2 regions of the Pseudomonas helvetica genome follow, and region 1 is predicted to be linked to the other one. Evidence: riboswitches for the same ligand, from Rfam matches in the RefSeq annotation. Region 1 holds a riboswitch; the other holds the start of a gene.
The links. Region 1 has a riboswitch for cobalamin ahead of cobW (cobalamin biosynthesis protein CobW). Riboswitches for the same ligand answer to the same signal wherever they lie in the genome.
Positions count from the first base shown of each region.

Region 1 (4,391 bases):
TGCACGGTTGGCTTCGGGCAAAGCGTTGAACATCGAATAATAGTCGGCCAGTGCCAGACTTTGCTGGCACGGGCGCAGGTCGATGCTCTCCAGGTCATTGCTGACCCCGCCGAGCAATTGCTGAATCAATGCGGTGCCGCTTTCCGGCAAACCGGCGGGCAATGGATAGCCCTCGGCGTGCAGCGCCCGCAGGATATTCAGCGCCGCAGCCGGCGTGTCGAGGCCAACGCCGTTACCAATCCGCCCATCGCGGGTCGGGTAGTTGGCGAGGATCAGCGCAATGCGTTTTTCAGTATTCGCCACCCGCGCCAACTCGACCCAGCGCCGCGCCAGTTCAGCGACAAAATCCATGCGTTCAGGTTGCGGTCGATAGCAGACCACGTCGGACTGACTGCGCTCACTGCGCCAAGCCAGATCCTTGAAACTGATCGGTCGGCTGATGATCCGCCCATCGAGCTCCGGCAAAGCGATGTGCATCGCCAGATCCCGCGGGCCAAGCCCTTGCTCGCTGGCACGCCAACCGGGTTCGTTGTCCTGGGCGCAGATCGCCTGGATCACCGGGATATTGCGCCGGAAGGGTCGCAGATGCGGGGCTTCGGGGCTCGATTGAGCAAACCCGGTGGTGTTGAGAATCACCGAGGCCTGCACCTCATCCAGCCAATCCTCGACCACCGTCAGGCAGCCGGGCTCTTTCAAACTGGCCAGCGCTATCGGCAGCGGGTTCAGCCCCGCTGCCTGCAAGCGCTGGCAGAAAACATCGATGAAAGCGGTGTTCGCCGCCTGCAAATGCGAACGGTAAAACAGCACCGCCGCCACCGGTTGATCAAGCTGCCAGTCGGCTTGCCAATCGCCCAGCGTCGCGTTGCTTTTGTGTGGGTGGTAAATCGCGGTACGCGGCAAGGTCTGCGGTTCGGACCAGTGGTAATCGCGGCCCAGCCAACGGCTGGCCAGACAGCGATACAAATCCAGCGCATTGCCCATGCCGCCCTGACGCAAAAAGTGCCAAAGCCGCTCGCGGTCTTCGACAGGCACGGTGCTGAGGTCGCTGAGCTCCGGGTCAGGACGGTCATCGCCCGGCACCAGAATCAGTTGCACACCGCGTTGCGACAGCTCCACCAGACGTTCAATGCCATAGCGCCAATAGGCGATCCCGCCGTGCAGCGAGATCAGAATCACCTTGGCGTGGCGCAGCACTTCGTCGACGTACAAGTCGACCGAGGCGTGATTCTGCACCTGCATCGGGTTGGCCAGGCGCAGGCTCGGATAGTCCTCGGGCAACTGCTGCGCCGCTTCGGCGAGCAGCGCCAGACTGGAGTCGCCGCTGCACAGAATCACCAGCTCGGCGGGGGTTTGGCCAAGGTCGGCAATGTTGTCATCCGAGACGAAACCGCCGGGCTGGGTCCTGAGCAGGTGCATGGGTTAAACGCTGAGCGCGGCGCGCAATTGCGCTTCGAGCAAGACGGCGTCCAATTGCTGGCCGATCAGCACCAGACGGGTGCTGCGCGCTTCGTCTGCGCCCCACTGACGGTCGAAGTGCTTGTCGAAACGCGTACCCACGCCCTGGATCAGCAGGCGCATCGGCTTGCTCGGGATCGCGGCGAAGCCCTTGACCCGCAGGATGCCGTGCTGAACCACCAATTGGGTCAGGGCATCGAGCAACAGGCTTTCGTCGGCTTGCGGCAGTTCGATGGAAATCGAATCGAAAGCGTCGTGATCGTGATCATCGTGGTCGTCGCCATCGTGGTGATGGTCGTGGTGGCTGTGACGTCCGTCGATGTGCTCTTCAGAGCCGGCGCCCAGACCGATCAGCACGTCCAGCGGCAAGCGACCGCTGCTGGCTTCGATGATTTTCACCGCGGGCGGCAGTTCTTCGGCGACTTCCAGGCGCACTTTGGCCAGATCTGCCGGGCTGATCAGGTCGGCCTTGTTGAGAATCACCAGGTCGGCGCTGGCCAGTTGGTCGGCGAACAGCTCGTGCAGAGGCGATTCGTGGTCCAGGTTCGGGTCGAGTTTGCGCTGGGCATCGACCTGATCCGGGAACGCAGCGAAAGTACCAGCGGCCACGGCCGGGCTGTCGACCACGGTGATCACCGCATCCACGGTGCAGGCGCTGCGGATTTCCGGCCACTGGAAGGCCTGGACCAACGGTTTTGGCAGGGCCAGGCCGGAGGTCTCGATGAGGATGTGGTCGAGATCGCCGCGACGGGCAACCAGTTCGCGCATCACCGGGAAGAACTCTTCCTGAACGGTGCAGCACAGGCAGCCGTTGGCCAGTTCATACACGCGGCCGTTGGCTTCTTCTTCAGTGCAGCCGATGGAGCATTGCTTGAGGATTTCGCCGTCAATGCCCAGCTCGCCAAACTCGTTGACGATCACCGCGATGCGTCGGCCCTGGGCGTTATCGAGCATGTGCCGCAGCAAGGTGGTTTTGCCCGAGCCGAGGAAGCCGGTAACGATGGTGACGGGAAGTTTGGCCAGTGTTTTCATCGGATGCCCTTTGGCAAGGTGGCGGGCATACGGGACGACAACCGGCAGCGCTTGAGCGCGCGGAAGAATTCGCCACCGGATCACCCCGCCCGGTTGTAGTGAGAATCTGTAGCGAGGCAGGTCTCCTGGCTGACGGTGGGCCAGTCTTTCGACTGACGATTCCTGCACCTTCCCGCGCCTGAAAACAAAAGAGCGCAGTGGCATGGCAGAAACGAAACCGTTCACAGTTGCGGGGGCAGCCGCGGCATCGACCGCGTTCCCTTCTTAGCTTCGGCGCACGCGCCAAAGAACCTCGAAAGCGCAAGGCTACGCATCGCATCGGGGCGGGTCAATGTTCGCGATCCACTGTGGCGAGGGGGCTTGCTCCCGCTGGGTCGCGAAGCGGCCCCTCATTCCCGCAAGTACCCCGCGTGCACACGATTTACGACGGCTGCGCCGCCGAGCGGGAGCAAGCTCCCTCGCCACAGGGTTCTGCTTAGACCTCAACTGAGAACGCGTGCCAATTGACGCCCCGCCCTCGCCCATGCTCTCCTACGCACCTTGTTACGGGTGCCCTTCATAGGGTGAAACGGGAAACCGGTGAATCATGTGCTTTACTCAAAAGCCATGTCAGTCCGGTGCTGCCCCCGCAACGGTAAGCGAGCGAAGAATCAGATCCACTGTGCCAGCAGTTCGGCATGGGAAGGCGATTCTTGCAGGTTCGGCGAATGCCAGCCCCTCGTGAGCCCGGAGACCGGCCCGCAACACATCAATAACAAACCCGCGGTGGGCGGGCGCTGTTTTAGCCTCTGCGTGCCCGGCTCGCGGGGGTTTGCATGCGCTCGATTCACCCACTGACTGACCAGAGGGAAGCGCCATGTCGATCATCAGCAGCACTCGCCACGTCACCACCAGCACCACCTCCACCCTGAGCCAACGCCTCGTTGCCGCTATTGGCGCATCGATTCTGGGCGCGTGCCTTGTGTATTTCGCCGGCTTCTCGCACATCGACGCGGTGCACAACGCCGCCCACGATACCCGTCACAGTTCTGCGTTCCCGTGCCACTGAGACCTGCCGAGATGATCAAGCGTATAGCGCAAACCGCAGGTTTCACCGGCTTGCTGGCCGCCCTGCTGCTGACCCTGCTGCAAAGCTTCTGGGTCGCGCCGCTGATTCTGCAGGCGGAGACCTACGAAAAAGCCCCGGCGGCTGAAGTCCATGAACATGCCGAAGGTGCCATGGCTGGTCACACCCACGATGCAGAGGATTGGGAACCGGAAGATGGCTGGCAGCGCGTGCTGTCGACCACTGGCGGTAATCTGGTGGTCGCCGTCGGTTTTGCGCTGATGCTCGCGGGTCTCTACACCCTGCGCGCGCCGACTCGCACTTCTCAAGGCCTGCTCTGGGGATTGGCCGGTTACGCGACCTTCGTCCTCGCTCCGACCCTGGGCTTGCCGCCGGAATTGCCGGGAACTGCCGCCGCAGACCTGACACAACGGCAGATCTGGTGGATCAGCACGGCAGCGTCCACCGCTGTCGGTATCGCGCTGATCGTGTTCGCCCGGCATTGGCTACTGAAAGTGCTCGGTGTCGCCATTCTGGCCGTGCCGCACATCATCGGCGCACCGCAGCCTGAAGTGCATTCGATGCTGGCCCCCGAAGCCCTCGAAGCGCAATTCAAAATCGCCTCGCAGCTGACCAACGCCGCGTTCTGGCTGGCCATGGGCCTGATCAGCGCTTGGTTGTTCCGCCGCAAAAGCGATGGTCAATACCACGCATGAGTGAAACGCGCGCAGCGCCGACCCTGGTGGTCGGCCTGGGCTGCCAGCGCGGCTGCCCGGCCAGCACGCTGCGCACGTTGCTCGACCAGGCGTTGCAGGCTCATCACATCGAATTACGAACGATCAAGGCCTTGGCCAGCATC
Region 1 is NZ_CP150917.1:2,588,505-2,592,895, reverse strand. Features, by position in the region: gene cobN (cobaltochelatase subunit CobN) at 1-1,416, opposite strand, end outside; gene cobW (cobalamin biosynthesis protein CobW) at 1,420-2,487, opposite strand; cobalamin riboswitch at 2,585-2,797, opposite strand; cobalamin riboswitch at 3,018-3,244, shown strand; gene AABM55_RS11900 (CbtB-domain containing protein) at 3,344-3,535, shown strand; gene AABM55_RS11895 (CbtA family protein) at 3,547-4,248, shown strand; gene AABM55_RS11890 (cobalamin biosynthesis protein) at 4,245-4,391, shown strand, end outside.

Region 2 (4,391 bases), 2.1 Mb from region 1:
TGAATTCGTCGGAGCGTTCGCCCAGCGCCTCTGCGGTGCGTACCCGCTCCTCTTCCACCAGTTGCTGGATCCTGCCGCGTAACGCTCGGTCGCTGATGCGGATGAACCGCCAGGGCTGCATCAAACCGACACTTGGCGCCCGATGCGCCGCTTCGAGCAACCGCCGAAGCAGTTCGGGCTCGACGCTGCCACCACTGAAGTGACGCATGTCGCGACGCTCGGCAATCGCGCGATACACCGCTTCGCGCTCGGCCTCGGAAAATGCGTTGTCGGTCATGGCCGCTTCGCGGGCGAGCCCGCCTCTACAAGATTCAGGTCTGGCGCAAACAGCGCGGCGATCGCCGATGGATTGGACGGGAAATAAAAGTGCACATAAGACGCCGTCATCCGCCCGTCACGGTAAACCGCCTCGGCACCGCGCCCGCCGTTAGGGCTCAGGCCGCGAGCGATCGGCTCAAGCTCGGTGCTGGTCAATGAATGATGGTAGGTGTGGCCACGCAACGCGCCTTCAGGTAACTCGACCGCTTGCAGGGCCAACGCGGCCAGACGCTTTTGCATCACCGCATCACCGGCCAGCAGCCCCAGCAACTCAGCGCGCGTGCCATCGACATCGGTCAGTGAGTCGAGCAAATAGAGCATGCCGCCGCATTCGGCCAGCAACGGCTTGCCAGCGGCGTGGTGTGCGCGAATCGCATCGAGCATTGTGCGGTTTTCAGCCAACGCCACGTGGTGCAATTCCGGATAACCACCGGGCAGATACAAGCTGTCCGCTTCAGGCAGTTCACGGTCATGGATCGGCGAGAAGAATCGCAACTCGGCGCCCATCGCCCGCAACAAGTCGAGGCTTGCGCCATACGTGAAGGCAAACGCTTCATCGCGAGCCACCGCGATTCGCACACCGGCCAACAATGGCTCGGCGGTAATCACGTCAGGCGCAGCGAACTCGACGGCAGGCGGCAATGCCACTTCGCAGCTGCTGGCCAACGCCTCGGCCGCAGCGTCGAGGCGCAGATCGAGGTCATTCAATTCACTGGCCTGGACCAGCCCCAAGTGACGGCTAGGCAATTCGATTCCGGTTTCCCGGGACAAGGCGCCGTACCAGCGCAAGCCTTCAGTGAGGCTGCCTTCGAGCAATTGCGCGTGACGCAAGGTGCCGACGCGGTTGGCCAAGACACCAGCAAACGGCAAGTCCGGCTGATAACGTGCGAGCCCCAACGCCAGCGCGCCGAAGGTCTGAGCCATGGCGGTGCCATCGATCACGCCCAGCACCGGCACACCGAAATGCCGCGCCAGATCGGCGCTGGACGGCGTGCCATCGAACAACCCCATCACGCCTTCGATCAAAATCAGATCAGCCTCAGCGGCGGCTTCCCACAACAGCCGACGACTTTCCTGCTCGCCGACCATCCACATGTCCAGTTGATACACCGGCGCACCGCTGGCGCGCTCGAGAATCATCGGATCGAGAAAGTCCGGACCGCATTTGAACACCCGGACCTTGCGCCCCTGATTGCGATGCAAACGGGCCAGCGCCGCGGTGACAGTGGTCTTGCCCTGACCGGAAGCCGGCGCGGCAATCAGTACCGCCGGGCAAAAACGCGGCTCACTCACAGCTCAACGCCTTTCTGCGCTTTGATCCCGGCCTGGAAAGCATGCTTGATCATGCCCATTTCGGTAACGGTGTCCGCCAGTTCGATCATTTCCGGCTTGGCACCACGACCCGTGACTACCACGTGTTGCATCGGCGGACGCGCCTGCAAGTCGCTGAGCACCTGATCAAGGTCCAGATAACCGTGCTTGAGGGCGATATTCAGTTCATCGAGCACCACCAGACCAATGGCCGGGTCACGCAGCAATTCGCGGGAGACGTCCCATGCGGCCTCGGCGGCGGCGATATCGCGCTGGCGATCCTGGGTTTCCCAGGTGAAACCTTCGCCCATCACGTGGAAGCGCACTTGTTCCGGGAACCGCCGGAAGAACAGCTCCTCGCCGGTACTGCTGCGCCCCTTGATGAACTGCACCACGCCGCACTGCATGCCGTGGCCCATCGCCCGGGCGAGCATGCCGAACGCAGAACTGCTTTTGCCCTTGCCGTTGCCGGACAGGACCAGCAGCAAGCCGCATTCATTCGGCGAGTTGGCAATGCGCTCATCGATCACGGCTTTCTTGCGCAGCATGCGTGCCAGATGGCGTTCGTCACGATCGGGGGAATCAGTCATGGGGGGAGCTCTCCGTTGAGGCTGGATAACGGCGGGCAGGCATAGAAATAGACGGCAAGAAGCCTGGCATCGCCCACCGTGATGCCGCTGGATGGATCAGGCCGGTCTCCGGGCTCATAAGCGGCTGACGCCTGACTGCGCGCCTTCCCATATCGACCTTCGACACAGTGGCTCAAAGCGCAGCTTTTACTCATTTACCGTTGCGGGGGCAGCGCCGGGATCGTCGCCCGCTCTGTCAAAGAACGCGCCCTCACCGGCTTCCCTGTTTCACTCGGTCGACCACAGGGTCACAGAGCACCTGAAACAAGTCGCGAAGGTTAGAGGGTTGGGGGTGGAGCGTCAATTAAAGCCGGGGGCTCATCAATGGATAGAAACCGATCCCGATCAATAAACTGGCGCCAATCTTGTGCCACACTGAAAGCGGTGATATCAAAGAGCCACAACCTTACATTACAAGAACAAAGAGGGGGCAACATGCAAGGCATGATCATCAGTAACCCGAAGCTGGAATTCCTGCGCCCGGTACTGGAACGCTGGTTCGAGTGCATCGACCGTTACAACGCGGTACGCGGCGATAACGAAAGCCCTTACTGGTTTGACGAACGCGCCAACCTGAGCCTGCTTTCAGCGGCGGCGTGGATGGCAGAAATGGTCACCCTTGAACAGACTCCGACAAAAAAGCAGATCGAGGAAGGCGAGCGTAATGGCCGCGCCGACCTGTTTATCGCCAGTGGAGAAGAACGCGCCTACCTTCAAGCCACGCAACGCTGGCCGCGAGTCAACAACCTGAATCTGACCCAGGCCTTGCTCGATGTCGTGAGCGATGCGAAAAAAATCAGCTACGCCAGCGACCTGAAGCTCGGCTGCCTGTTCGTCGCCCCACAAAAAGCCCAGCACAGCCCTACGCCGGAAGAACTCCAGGACATGGTCGACGATCTGCAAAAGGAACACACCTGCGCAGTGGCCTGGTACTTTCCCTACGCCTATCGCAAATTGCACAACGAAGCCGGCAACTACCATCCGGGCATCGCGGTATTGCTCAAAGAGGCCCGCGGCTGACAGGTTGAACCTTCCATCGATCAGGTTCCTCTATGATGAGGTGATGCATTCATAGGGAAATCAGCATGCTCAAGCCTCGATTCGTCCTTGTTATCGCCATCGCCGGAGGGCTCGCCGCCTGCGGGGAGTCCGCCACCTTGCCAGTGTCGGACGGCACGGGCCCATCGCCCAAGCTGCCGGAACCGCACAAGACGCTGATCCCGACAGTGAACATCGCACCGGCGGTCGGCTGGCCAACGGGCGCAAAGCCGATTGCCGCGCCAGGCACTCAGGTGGCGGCATTTGCCGAAGGACTTGATCATCCACGCTGGCTCTATGTACTGCCCAACGGCGACGTGTTGGTGGCTGAAACCAATGCGCCACCCAAGCCCGACGACAGCAAAGGCATTCGCGGCTGGGTCATGGGCAAAGTCATGGGCCGCGCCGGGGCTGGCGTACCAAGCGCGAACCGGATCACCCTGCTGCGTGACAAGGATCACAACGGCGTCGCTGAAACCCGCACGACCTTCATCGAGAACCTCAACTCGCCGTTCGGCATGACCCTGGTCGGCAACGACCTGTACGTCGCCGACACTGACCGCCTGCTGCGCTTTCACTATGAAAGCGGTGAAACGTCCATCACCGCCAAACCGGTGAACGTCATCGACCTGCCCGGCGGCACGCTGAATCATCACTGGACCAAAAACGTCATCGCCAGCAAGGACGGCAGCAAGCTCTACGTCACGGTCGGCTCCAACAGCAACGCTGGTGAAAATGGCCTGGAGCAGGAAGAAGGACGTGCAGCGATCTGGGAAGTCGATCGCGCTACCGGCAACCATCGGATTTTCGCCTCCGGCCTGCGCAATCCCAACGGCATGGACTGGGAACCGCGCAGTGGAAAACTCTGGACCGCCGTCAACGAACGGGACGAAATCGGCAGCGACCTGGTGCCGGACTACATCACCTCGGTCAAGGACGGCGGCTTCTACGGCTGGCCATTCAGTTACTACGGCCAGCACATCGACGCGCGCGTCACACCGCAAAACCCGGACCTCGTCGCCAGGGCCATCGCCCCGGACTACGCGGTTGGACCGCATACCGCTTCGCTGGGCCTGACCTTCGCCGAAGGCAGCA
Region 2 is NZ_CP150917.1:4,641,692-4,646,082, forward strand. Features, by position in the region: gene bluB (5,6-dimethylbenzimidazole synthase) at 1-277, opposite strand, end outside; gene AABM55_RS21615 (cobyrinate a,c-diamide synthase) at 274-1,611, opposite strand; gene cobO (cob(I)yrinic acid a,c-diamide adenosyltransferase) at 1,608-2,219, opposite strand; cobalamin riboswitch at 2,301-2,536, opposite strand; gene AABM55_RS21625 (hypothetical protein) at 2,694-3,278, shown strand; gene AABM55_RS21630 (sorbosone dehydrogenase family protein) at 3,344-4,391, shown strand, end outside.
Region 2: another riboswitch for cobalamin. It lies ahead of cobO (cob(I)yrinic acid a,c-diamide adenosyltransferase); the one in region 1 lies ahead of cobW (cobalamin biosynthesis protein CobW).